Regions from separate parts of the Desulfitobacterium hafniense DCB-2 genome, predicted to be linked through region 2. Evidence: riboswitches for the same ligand, from Rfam matches in the RefSeq annotation. Region 2 holds a riboswitch; each other region holds the start of a gene.

Region 1 (4,276 bases), 2.0 Mb from region 2:
GGGGATTCACCTTGGGAGCATTTCGATGATTCGGTCTATGGAGGGGACTTTCTGGCCAACCAGCCCCCTGTGAAGGCCATGTGTGATGCCGCGCCGGGTGTTATCCATCTTATGGATCGTATGGGAGTTATGTTTAACCGGACAGCGGAAGGGTTTTTGGATTTCCGGCGTTTCGGCGGGACCAAGCATCACCGTACAGCCTTTGCCGGAGCCACCACAGGTCAGCAGCTTCTCTATGCCCTGGATGAGCAGGTCCGCCGTTTTGAAGCGGCCGGGTTAGTCAGGAAATACGAAGGCTGGGAGATGCTCTCTGCTGTTATTGATGAAGGGGTCTGCAAGGGAATTGTCGCCCAAAACCTCTATAATATGGAGATCCAAAGCTTTCCCGCCGCTGCTGTCATCGTGGCCGCCGGGGGATGCGGCATGATCTTCGGCAAGAGCACCAATTCCACCATTAACACAGGCTCCGTGGCCTCGGCTCTCTACCAGCAAGGGGTCAAATACGCCAACGGTGAGTTTATCCAGATTCATCCTACGGCCATTCCGGGGGAGGATAAGCTGCGGCTTATGTCCGAGTCGGCCCGTGGCGAAGGCGGACGGGTCTGGACCTATAAAGAGGGTAAACCCTGGTATTTTCTGGAGGAGATGTATCCGGCCTACGGGAACCTGGTCCCCCGGGATATTGCCACCCGGGCCATCTACCATGTGGTCTTTGATTTGGGTCTGGGTGTCAACGGTGAGAACATGGTTTATCTGGATCTTTCCCATAAAGATTCCCATGAACTTCAGATCAAATTAGGAGGAATTCTTGAGATCTATGAGAAATTCGTGGGGGATGATCCCAAGAAGGTTCCCATGCGGATTTTCCCCGCAGTTCACTATTCCATGGGCGGAATGTGGGTGGATTATGATCAAATGACCAATATCCCCGGTCTGTTTGCTGCCGGGGAATGTGAATATCAATACCATGGGGCCAATCGCTTAGGGGCCAATTCCCTGCTCTCAGCTATTTATGGCGGTATGATCGCCGGCCCTAAGTCCCTGGAGTACATCAAGAAAAATAAATCGGAAACCTCCAGCGGGGAGGAAGAAGTCTTTGTTCGTGAACGAAGGGCCCAGGAGGAGCTCTGGAACAGGATTCTCACCATGAAGGGTGAGGAGAATCCCTACCATATTTATAAAGAGCTGGGTGATGTCATGACCCAAAATGTCACTGTCATCCGCTATAATGACAAACTGGCCGGAACGGACCAGAAGATCCAGGAGCTTATGCAGCGTTGGCAGAAGATCCAGCTCATTGATGATGTCCAGTGGAGCAACCAGACGGCACTCTTTATCCGGCAGCTTTGGAATATGCTGGAGCTGGCCCGCGTCATTACCTTGGGGGCCCTTAACCGCAATGAAAGCCGGGGGGCCCATTATAAGCCCGACTATCCGGAGCGGGATGATGCGAACTGGCTGAAGACCACCATCGCCACCTACACACCCGAGGGCCCGCAGTTCAGCTATGAAGCGGTGGATGTATCACTGATCACGCCCAGACCGCGGCGCTATGATGTAGAGAAATAGGGGGGATCATCATGTCAGGGCAAAAAAGTGTCCGTTTAAAAATCCGTCGCCAAAATGCCCCGGACCAACCTGCTTTTTGGGAAGAGTTCGCGGTGGATTATAGTCCCAAGATGAATATTATTTCCTGCTTGATGGAGATTCAAAAAAATCCTGTCAATGTCCAAGGCAAAAAGACCAATCCCGTGGTTTGGGAATGCAACTGTCTTGAAGAGGTCTGTGGTGCCTGCACCATGAATATCAACGGTCAAGCCAGGCAGGCCTGCTCAGCCTTAGTGGATCAATTGGAGCAGCCTATTGTCCTGGAGCCTCTCCGGAAATTCCCCATCCTCCGGGATCTTATGGTGGATCGAACCATTATGTTCGAGAATTTAAAGAGGGTTCATGCCTGGATCGACATTGACGGAACCTACGATCTGGGTCCCGGACCCCGTATGGCTGAAGTGGATCGAGTATGGGCCTATGAGCTTTCCAAGTGCATGACCTGTGGGTGCTGCATGGAATCCTGCCCCCAAGTCAATTCCCGTTCCCGGTTCATTGGACCGGCCGCCGTTTCCCAGGCCCGTCTCTTTAACACCCACCCTTCAGGAGCTATGCATAAGCATATTCGTCTATCCGCCCTCATGGGTGATGGAGGGATCACCGACTGCGGCAACGCCCAAAACTGCGTGCGGGCCTGTCCCAAGGAGATTCCTCTGACCACCAGTCTTGCCGATATGAACAGAGAGGTCAATAAATTCGCCTTGAAGCGATGGCTGAATACTTAAAAAGTCAAGATGCAAGAAAATTTTTTATTGCAATCTGACAACTTAGATGTTAACATAAAGTTGTAACAACTTATAACAAAATAAGAGTTGTCAGATTGCAAGCTGTTTGCAGTCAAGGCTGAATTTCCCAAAAAGGAAAACGGGGGAACCATATTGGGGGTGAATCATTGTTAAGGAGAGCAAACTCCTTAAAATGACGGAAAGGTATCATTCCGAACCCGGCAGCTAACCTCGTAAGCGTGTGAACCGTTTTAGTGTTTTTATGCTAAATCAATAGCCAATGTTATGCGCTGCTTCTTCTTGGGCCTGTTCAGGCCCTTTTTCTATGCCTTTTTGCGGATTTCAGTGGAGAAAAAAGGAGGACGTTTGAATGAAAAAGTTACCACTGCTCAAGACTCTGCTGGTGGGGGTGCTGGCCTTTAGTGTTTTTGCCTTGGGAGGCTGCGGCACCACCGAGACCAAAGGTGGAGACGGGATGAGTACATTAGAGAAGGCCAAGGAAAAAGGTTCCGTCACCGTTGGTTTTGCTAATGAGAAGCCCTATGCTTACAAAACTGCCGATGGAAAGCTCACTGGTGAAGCTGTAGAAATCGCCCGGGCCGTCCTAAAAGAGCTGGGAATCAATGACATGCAGGGGGAGCTTACGGAGTTTGCCTCTTTAATACCCGGCCTCCAGGCCAAACGTTTTGACATGGTTACCGCCGGAATGTTTATCACTCCTGAACGGGCCGAACAGGTGTCCTTCGCCAATCCCGAATACAGCATTGGGGAAGCCATTGCCGTCAAGAAGGGCAATCCTCTCGACCTGCATAGCTATGAAGATATCGCCAAGCATGGGACGGCTAAAGTCGCTGTACCCGGAGGAGCCATTGAGTATGACTACCTTGTGGCCAGCGGTGTCCCTAAAGACAGAATCGTGACTGTTCCGGATATGCCGGCGGCTTTGGCAGCTTTGCAAGCCGGGCGGACAGATGTGATTACCGCTACCGGTCCTTCGATTCAGGCTACTTTGGATACTGCTAATGACCCCAATCTGGAGCGGGTCATGGATTTCACTCAGCCGGTGATTGACGGCGAAAGTGTCAGAGGTTATGGAGCAACTGCCTTCCGTCATGAAGACAGTGATTTCCGGGAAGCTTTCAATGCTGAATTGCAGAAGCTGAAAGAATCCGGTGAGCTGCTGAAGATCCTCGAATCCTTTGGTTTTACAGAGCAGGAGCTTCCGGGAGACACGACTGTGGAAGACATTATTAAGTAGGAAGTGAGGACCTTGGCTATTTTAGACCTCTTACCGGCCTTGTTAAAAGGGCTGGAAATAACTCTCATCATCACGCTTTTGGCCACTCTTCTCGCTTTGGTGCTGGCTTTCCTGGCTGGGTTCGGGCGCTTGTCCAAATATCCGCCGCTCCGCTTTCTGGCGGCGGTTTATGTCGAAGCCTTCCGGGGAACTTCTCTGCTTGTTCAGCTCTTCTGGATCTATTTTGCCCTGCCTATTTTAGGTATCAGCTTGCCTCCCTTGACAGCCGGTGTCTTGACCCTAGGCCTGAACTGCGGGGCCTATGGTTCCGAGGTGGTGCGCAGTGCCATCCTGGCTGTGCCCAAAGGGCAGACGGAGGCGGGGATTGCCTTGAATTTCAGCCCCTGGCAGCGTATGCGGCGCATTATCCTGCCCCAGGCTTTTGTCATGATGCTGCCGGGGTTTGGCAATCTTCAGATTGAGCTGCTGAAAAGCACCTCCCTGGTCTCCCTAATCACTTTAGCCGACTTGACCTATCAGGCATCCGTGCTCAATGCTTCCACTATGGAGACGACTTTAATTTACAGCTTGCTGCTTGTGATCTACTTCCTGATTGCCTGGCCTTTAACACGGGGGATCCGCTGGATAGAAAACAGGCTGACCGTAGGGAGGTACTAAGATGTGGAATTGGGATTTTGCCATTAAA
Region 2 (4,276 bases):
TCCCTTGAACTCCCTTGCCTTGTCAACAGAATCACTGTGGTGATGATCAAGGCAAACCCGACCATATCGATCCAGACAAAGGCTGTGTTCAACCAAAAAGCGGAGAACAAAGCGGCCGACACGGGCTCTACGCTGGCGATCATACTGGCCTTTACCGGCCCGATATCACTAACCCCCTGTAAATACAGGGTAAAGGACACCACCGTTCCGATGACGATGATCGCCAGCATCCCCCAAAACACCTGCCAATCCAGGGAGACGGGAATTTGCCAGGGCCGGATAACCACAAGCAAAATCGACCCGCCCATCAACATACCACAGCCCGTAACGACGATGCTCCCCCATTTGTTAATAATTTTCCCTGGAATTATGGTGTACAGCATCAATCCCAAAGCGGCCATCAGGCCCCAGAAAAGGCCTTGGGTCGATATGACCAGGTTGCTGACATTGCCATGGGTGGCCAATAAAAAGGTGCCGGTTACAGCTAAAGCAATCGCCACCCCTTCTGTCTTCGTGGGCAGCCGCCTGTCCATTCCGCAAACGAAAATCATAATTAGTAAGGGTCCCAAGTACTGCAGCACCGTTGCCGTTCCCGCATTGCTGTGGGATATGGCCAACAGATAAGTATATTGACAGGCGATCAGCCCAAATATACTAAAAACAATGAGGGTCCGGCGGTCCCTTTTATTGCTGAGCAACCCGACCATTTGCTCCCTGTATTTAAATAAAACCAAACAAAATAAGAGCAATCCTGCCGTAAGCATCCGTACCACGGTAACCCAATGAGGGTCGATGCCCTTCACCGAAAAAAGATATTGTCCGCAGGCACCGGAAAACCCCCAGCTAATCCCGCCGATAAGTGTCAGTATCGTCCCTCTGACAGCTTTGGTCCTGATATTTTGAGCCTTTTCTTCACCCTTTACAACTATAAGTTCATTCATTATTCTCTTTCAAGTACTTGCTTTCAATCGGGTACTTGCCTTTGCCCTTCACTTTTTTGATAATACGGCTCAATTCTAAACTGCAGGTTTGAGCCCAAGTGCAGATTTATCACTGAAAGAGGTCTCGTTCAACCTATAAACTTCACAAAACACTGCCGGGAGCGGGGGCCATCAAATTCACAAAAATAAACCCCTTGCCAACGGCCTAAAAGCAGCCGGCCATCCTTAACGATGACGGTCTGAGAGCTCCCCATAAGGCTGGCCTTCAAATGGGCTGCCGAATTTCCTTCCCCATGCCTATCCTGAGCCATATCCCAAGGGCAGAGCTCATCCAGCCGCCTCAGAAGATCACGGCAAACATCGGGATCAGCATTCTCATTGATCGTGATTCCCGCTGTAGTGTGAGGACAATAAATAATCGCCACCCCATCCTTGAACTGGAAATTTTGCAAAAAACCTTCTATTAAAGAAGTAATATCAATCCATTGATTCCTTTTTTGAGTCTGTAGATTCAGGATATGGACCATGGCCTTCTCTCCCCCCTTCCCGTCTCACCACCCGGGTCATTTCCCGTTGATGTTTTTCGCAATAGATTTTCCAGGCGAATTTTTCAGGCCGGTTTAAACAATACCGGGCCATGCGCTCGTTGACAGCCTTTTGACAAATACTGCAGCGAATATCTCCATACTTGGGTCTGTACTGCATTCTTTCCCGGCGCTGACGGGCCGCATACTCATTGCGAAGGCCCAGATCGGTCAGATTGATTTTTTCGATCCTCTCCACGAGCTCAAGGATCTCCTCATCACTGAGCACCGCGGGCTGATTCTGGGCCAGCTGCATGATTGAAGCCGGCAGATCTATATCATAAAAGACCATACCCGAAAAGACTTTCAGGCTGCAACTCCGGTTAAAGGTCACATAGGAAAACACGGGAATAGTTTGATCAAGCCCCGCCAGCTCCTGCAGCATCTGAACCCGGACCTGGTTCTCCATGATCGGATTGGGAAAGGTCTTCACCCTCCAGGTAATCGCCTGATACCACTTGGATTCCGTTTCTTCCCCCACGATCAGTCCCGACAAATTATTGGCTTCTAAAAGAAAAATTCCATAAGGGGAGATCAGAACATGATCAATCTGGTGGAAGCGTCCCTTGGTTCCTAACAGGAGATTGCTCAGCCGGCGAAAGCATCTTGGTAAATGGGCAAGCCCCACTTCAAGCTTATATTCACCTATTTCATGTTTACGCTGTTTCTTGCTCCGCAGGGAGCCTCTTTCCTTTGCCGAGTTATAAGTATAATAATTGGTTCTATATTTCTTCCTTTGCCAAACCTCCTGAGCCGCTTCCGGTTCAGGAGATATTTTTTTTGTTGCTTTTTTTCGATTCCAAAAGAACAAAGCTATCCCCCTAGTCATCAATTGCTCCATTATTGGCTTACAGCATGCCACTATTTTACCATATTCCAAGGTGAATAACTAACTTCTGAATCCTTTCACCCCAAAATATGTAATGAATTTCCACGTATTTCATAAAGTATTAATGAAGGAACTTTAGAACTTGATGTCGAATCAGAATAAAAATACGTGCATTTATAATAAACGCCTAATCTGGGGTATCCTAGAGCGGGGGACTAAATTTCTGGGGTGAATCGCACCTCCTGTGCGTAGGGCTTACACTTTCGCCCGAATCCGTCAACTAACCCCGTAGGCTAAGAAAGGTGTCTGAGCATGCATTTTAAGGAAAGCTTGTCTCGATTCAAGGTTTCAGCGTCCGACCAAGTTCAAAAAATTGCAAAAAACGTTTCTTGGAAATCGCCTCGTGTTCTTGGCTCTTTAACAGTAACCCTTGTTCTGACCGGCAGCCTGGGATTTTATTTTCTAACGACGACCGCTGCGGCGGCGGTGATGATCAACGGCCAGCAAGTGGGCTATGTGGCAGATTCACAAAGCGGACAAACCCTTGTGGATACATTCCTCCAGGAAAAAGGGGAGCCCTATGGTGTCGTTGCCAAGACACGGGACCAGATCAACTACGAAAATGTCCGCATCAAAAACAGCGCCTATAAAGCTTCAGAAATCAAGGAAGAAAATTTAGCCAGCTCTTTGAATTATTATCTGGAAGGCTACAAAGTTCTGGCGAATGGAACACCCATAGCTTACTTACCCAGTAAAGAAGAGGCGGACAAATTACTTAAGCAATACGAAGAGTACTATTCCAAATCCAGTGATGAAAACAAAATTACTTCTGTCAGCTTTTTAGAAGACATAACTATTGAAAAGGTTTCCATTCAGCCCAGCCAAATGACTTCCCTGGAGCTGGCTTATGAACAGCTCATCGAAGGCCAGGTTACCACAAAAGAGTATACTGTAGAGGAAAAAGACTCCTGGTGGTTGATCGCCCGCAAAAATAATATGTTGACCGCCGAAGTTCTGGCGGGGAATCCCGGGGCAACTGAAGACACTGTGATCAAACCGGGAGATGTGCTCAAACTTGTCACTGTTGAACCTTATCTGACTGTCGTAAGCCAAGGTACATATTCCGGTCAGGAGATCATTCCTTATGACGTAGTCACTAAAACTGATTATAAACTTAACCCAGGCCAAACCAAAGTTGTCACCAAAGGCAGTAACGGTTCCAAAATCGTAACCTATTCTTATGAGCAGAGAAACGGTGTCGAGGTAGCCAAAAAAGTTCTCGATGAGAAGATCGTCGAGAAACCCGTTGATGAAGTCGTTGCTAAAGGTCCCAGCAAGCAAACAGTCAATGTAGCCTCTGCCACCTCCCGGGGCAGTGCCAATGGTTCTTCCCTTGTCGAGCGGGCTCTCAGCTTTCAAGGTACAAAATATGTTTTCGGAGGTACCAGTACCAGCGGTTTTGATTGCTCCGGCTTTACCAAGTACATCTATTCCGGGTCCGGGATCTCCCTTCCCCGAACATCCTTTGACCAATTCAATTCAGGCTCATCTGTGAGCAAAGATAATTTACAAGCGGGAGACTTGGTCTTCTTCAGCACCTATGCTTCCGGAGCCTCTCATGTAGGTATCTACATCGGTAACGGCAAGTTTGTTCATGCTGCCAATCCCGGAAGTGGGGTTAAGGTTTCCGGAGTAAGCGACAGCTTCTATGGCCCCCGCTATTTGGGAGCACGCCGCTACTAGTTGCCTAACCATTTAAATTGCTAAAAGCCAGGAGCTGTTCCGCTAGGACAAGCTCCTGGCTTAATTATTTGGGCTCCCAGGCCCTTCAGGCAGCCCCACAGAAGAAAAAACATCTCTAGTGAGGCTTTTTAGTAAAATAGAATATTCCGCCCACGGCCATAACCACTATAAAAAGGATT
Region 3 (4,276 bases), 470 kb from region 2:
TCGAGGTTTCCCCAAAAGTCCGGGGACTTGGGGTGGGGAAAAAACTGCTGCAAGTCGCTTTTTCTGATCCCGCTATGGAGAATCATGTCGTCATAGCTACAGAGTATTATTGGCACTGGGACTTGGAAAGGACGGGGCTGCGGGTTTGGGAGTACCGTGAAGTAATGGATCGTCTTATGTCAAGCGCAGGTTTGCACATAAGGGAGACGGATGATGAGGAGATATGTTCCCATCCGGCCAATATGCTTACGGTACGCTATGGTAAAAACCTTTCCCAAAGCAGTATCGATCATTTTGAAAAGATTTTGTTCGCAAATTCCGAACGGGGGGATTGCCTTGCCGGAAACGAATCAAGACCCTCTAAGCCAGGTAATTAACGCTGTGCAGGGAATTTATGGCCGTAAAGATCAGGCTCATGATCTGGAACATGCTCTCCGGGTCAGAGCATGGGGCAAGCAGATTGGGATACAGGAGGGTGCCGATCTATTGATTGTGGAGCTGGCAGCTATTCTTCATGATATTGGCCGCTCCGGAACCCTATCGAAAACCCATGCTGAGAGCGGTGCGGCCTTGGCCGGTGGCATCCTGCATAAATGCGGATACCCGGAAGACACTATTGAAGCTGTTAAAGCAGCTGTCCTTTCCCACTCACGGGAAGGCTATGAACCGGAAACGTTGGAAGCAAAGATTCTTTATGATGCCGATAAATTGGATTTTGTAGGTCCTATGGGGATTGCCAGGCTTTTTGTCTGGTTGGGGAAAGAAGGAAAACCTTTTTTTGGGCCGGATTCCTGTGAATCCTTTTACCGTGAAAGGATTCGTCACTACCATGAGCATATCCACACCCAGACCGCACGGGCGCTTTTTGAACCGCTCTTTTTGTATTCTGAGAATTTTTGGTCTGAGTTGGAAAAAATGAGGCTTAAAAAAGGCTAAGCTGGTTAAACTATGGATATATCTTTTTTGAGGAAAGGAAGTATATCCATTGCGCTGGTTGGGACGTATTTTAATCATCTTCATTTTACTTATGGCAGCTAAAGGCTTGTTTGCTCCAGAACAGCCTCAAGCCTATATTTCCGCACCGCGAACTCAGGTTTTATTGGAGGAAATCCACTGGCGTTCTGTTCAGATTCAACAAGCAGCACGGGATTTGCCCGGAAGTATCGAAGTGATGTTGCGAAAAATTTTTTCTGACGGAAAACCCGCATCTGAAGCCAAATCAGTTTGATAAACACCATTGATTTTGCCGGTATTGTTTTAATAAGCCAAAAAGAGAGCGCAAAGCTCTCTTTTTTGAATTTGTTGCTTTTTTTCATTCATTATCAAAGGCAATCGAGAATATGAATAGGCAAAGGTCGTTTTAAAAATTGTTCGTTTCGGTGTACAATAAGCGATGTAATCTTCTTTGAACTAGGGTGCGCTATTCTAGTGCGTAAAATGACTGTCGAAGGCGGGCCTAAGAATCCGCTAAGGGCATACCGATGAAGTTCCTGGTGGTGGCTTTCGACGCCCAGTCGAGGGTTGCTGCTGGGAGTTAAGGATGAGGGGGATCTGCAATGGCATGCGGGCGATACCCTCTTCCGTGGAGGCCTAAGTTCGTGGCTGCTTTTGGTTACGGCTTGGGGTATGAACCTGCATTAGGAAGGAACTTAGTGCAGTGTAGCCTGCCTTGAGGTGGAGAAGTTGGGAGGGCTGAAGGAACTTCTGTTCATTGGCCGATGAGCTTAAGTTTGCCTGAAATTCTTTTCTGCAAAAGAGGCTAGACCGTCACGGAGCGTGAAGGAAAACTTCTAGAGCGAAAACCAACGAGGATTAAAGTGCGTTCTTAGTGGCGATCAAGTGCTGGAAATGGTGACATTCTGGGCTGAGGGAAAAGGGAAACCGCCTGTCAGGAAACTGCAGGAGCTCAGTGGGAAAACCTACTTGACCTATGGCGCAATATTTATTCGTTGGTGTCCTAAGGTTCAAAGAGCAGCACCTCTCGTGAGAGAGGTGTTTTTACTTTTATCTTACTTTCTTTAGGCACAGAAAGCCAATGAGTGAATAGTCTGATATTAATAGAATAAATTTCCAAAATATATCACTTTTATAATTAATTGTGTGAAGGATTAAAGGCATTTTTCGCGAATACTACAATGCATAAGAAATGTGGGCTGAATCCGGACCGTGTGTCTGGAACGGGGGATAATCTTTTGGGGTGAATCGCAGTCATGCGTAGGGCTTGCACCTTTTTGCCCGAATCCGTCAACTAACCTCGTAAGCGACGAAAGGTGGAAAATTCATGGACTCTTCCTCTAAAAGGGGATGGGTGGCCAGTGTGGTGTTATCCGGCACCTTATTGGTAAGCAGCCTCCCGGGCATCTATGGGCCTGGAAGTGCCGCAGTGCCTGTGACAAGCTCCGAATCTATTCTCTTAAGGAACGCTTCATTATTTCAGACTCAGCAGGCTCAAACTCAAACTGTTGCCGATACGGTACTCTCCCCTGAGGTTCAAGCAGAAAAAAAGGATGTGATCCGGCAACCTGAAGCAGCAGCAATGGCCTTAGCTTACGCTTCGGTATCTGTAGCTGCCGATACGGATAGTCAGAGGGAATCACAGCAATTTACAGAAGAGGCTCAGGAAGATATCGTGTCTACCCCTGAAGAAACGATGGCAGCGATGGACATCGAAAAGCTTTCCCAAGAGCGGGCTTTGCGACAAGCTGCGGCTGCTCCTGTTCAGGAGATCTCCCGTGGCGGTAGTTCCAAAGTCGAAGAAATCAGCGACAATGCCCAAAAGCTGATCGGTACCCCCTATGTGTTTGGCGGGACGACTACGAATGGCTTTGATTGCTCCGGTTTTACTCAATATGTATTTAAAGGTTCAGGAATTGACTTGCCCCGAACCTCATATGCTCAATATGGAATAGGAACAGCAGTCAGCAAAGACGAGCTTCAGATCGGTGATTTGGTCTTCTTCGCCACTTACGATAGCGGAGCGTCCCACGTGGGAATCTATATAGGAGAAGAGAACTTTATTCATGCCGCCAGAAGCGGTATTAAGATCACCGGCTTATCGGACAGTTATTATGCTGGTCGTTACCTTGGAGCCAGGAGAGTTTTCTAATTCATAGGCTTGTCAATAGGGACAAAGGAACATAATGGGGAATATACTGAAGGAGTATCGCCTCATTGCTTTTTTAAAGCAGTGAGTGATACTCCTTTTTAGCTCTCCCAGCTCTGTTTCCGTCTGCTAAATTAGGCTATGACCATCTTTTCGGATCGGAAGCAAATTACCAACCGGTTGGTAATTTGGCTTTAATCGTCAATAAGGCAGCCAGGGCACCGGCAGATAGCTCTTGCATTCCCCGCCGAGCTCCGCCAATGTCCGGTTGTGGATATAGAGGTCCGTCTTGGCACATTGTTTCATCCGCTTATAATAGCATTGGCGGCAGAGTTCAACACGGTAATTAAGAATCATGGTTTTCCTCCTTATGAGAGTTGAAATGTTGATAGACCGCCGCAGCTGCCGGGGCAGGAAGGCCGGATTGCTGCAGTTCCTCAAGGGTGGCCTGGCGGATACTATCTATGGATTTAAAAAACTTAAGGAGCTGTTGTCTGCGCTTGGGACCGACCCCTGCTATGCCGTCCAATTCAGAAAGGGTCATGCTTTTAGCCCTTTGCTGTCTATGAAAGGTAATAGCGAAGCGATGGACCTCGTTTTGAATCCGTTCCAGCAAGCGAAAACCGGCGGAACGGCGATCCAAGGAGTGAATGCGGTCCATAGCGTCGATTAACGCCGAAGTCTGGTGCTTGTCGTTTTTGACCATGCCGGCAACAGGAATCGCAGCGTTTAAGCTGTGGAGAGCAGCCAGGGCGGCATGGATCTGTCCCTTGCCTCCATCCACCAGGATCAGATCCGGGAGCGGCAGGTTTTCTTGCTGGAGTCGGGCATAACGGCGCTCAATCACCTGGTGCATGGAGGCCGTATCATCCATATTCGGCATGGGTTGAATCTTGAATTTGCGATACTGACTACGATTAGGTTTGCCATCAAGAAACTGAATCATTCCTGCTACACTATGGGTACCGGCAATATTGGAAATATCAAAGGACTCGATGGTACGGAGGGAAGGGATGCCTAAGGCGTTGCCGATTTCCGCCAAAGCTTGGGTGCATTCCGTCAAGTTCCGTATTTCGATGGAAATCTGTTCGTGTAAAGTGGTTTGAGCATTTTCCATGGCCATTTGCACCAGATCCCGCTTTTGACCTTTTTGCGGCACGACCATGGGGAAGA

Evidence for each region. Region 2 has a riboswitch for cyclic di-AMP ahead of DHAF_RS12850 (NlpC/P60 family protein). Riboswitches for the same ligand answer to the same signal wherever they lie in the genome.
Region 1: it holds a riboswitch for cyclic di-AMP, as region 2 does, so the genes downstream of both, ehuB (ectoine/hydroxyectoine ABC transporter substrate-binding protein EhuB) here and DHAF_RS12850 (NlpC/P60 family protein) in region 2, are expected to answer to the same signal.
Region 3: it holds a riboswitch for cyclic di-AMP, as region 2 does, so the genes downstream of both, DHAF_RS15180 (C40 family peptidase) here and DHAF_RS12850 (NlpC/P60 family protein) in region 2, are expected to answer to the same signal.

The regions. Positions count from the first base shown of each region.
Region 1 is NC_011830.1:829,505-833,780, forward strand. It holds gene sdhA (succinate dehydrogenase flavoprotein subunit) at 1-1,569, shown strand, start outside; gene sdhB (succinate dehydrogenase iron-sulfur subunit) at 1,581-2,333, shown strand; cyclic di-AMP (ydaO/yuaA leader) riboswitch at 2,440-2,587, shown strand; gene ehuB (ectoine/hydroxyectoine ABC transporter substrate-binding protein EhuB) at 2,704-3,591, shown strand; gene ehuC (ectoine/hydroxyectoine ABC transporter permease subunit EhuC) at 3,595-4,248, shown strand; gene ehuD (ectoine/hydroxyectoine ABC transporter permease subunit EhuD) at 4,250-4,276, shown strand, end outside.
Region 2 is NC_011830.1:2,792,232-2,796,507, reverse strand. It holds gene DHAF_RS12865 (DMT family transporter) at 1-941, opposite strand, end outside; gene DHAF_RS12870 (superoxide dismutase) at 1-8, shown strand, start outside; gene DHAF_RS12860 (secondary thiamine-phosphate synthase enzyme YjbQ) at 1,070-1,468, opposite strand; gene DHAF_RS12855 (nuclease-related domain-containing protein) at 1,419-2,336, opposite strand; cyclic di-AMP (ydaO/yuaA leader) riboswitch at 2,529-2,664, shown strand; gene DHAF_RS12850 (NlpC/P60 family protein) at 2,667-4,097, shown strand; gene DHAF_RS12845 (APC family permease) at 4,213-4,276, opposite strand, start outside.
Region 3 is NC_011830.1:3,260,075-3,264,350, reverse strand. It holds gene DHAF_RS15195 (GNAT family N-acetyltransferase) at 1-377, shown strand, start outside; gene DHAF_RS15190 (HD domain-containing protein) at 337-936, shown strand; gene DHAF_RS15185 (hypothetical protein) at 986-1,228, shown strand; cyclic di-AMP (ydaO/yuaA leader) riboswitch at 2,142-2,278, shown strand; gene DHAF_RS15180 (C40 family peptidase) at 2,282-3,106, shown strand; gene DHAF_RS26115 (hypothetical protein) at 3,305-3,460, opposite strand; gene uvrC (excinuclease ABC subunit UvrC) at 3,450-4,276, opposite strand, start outside.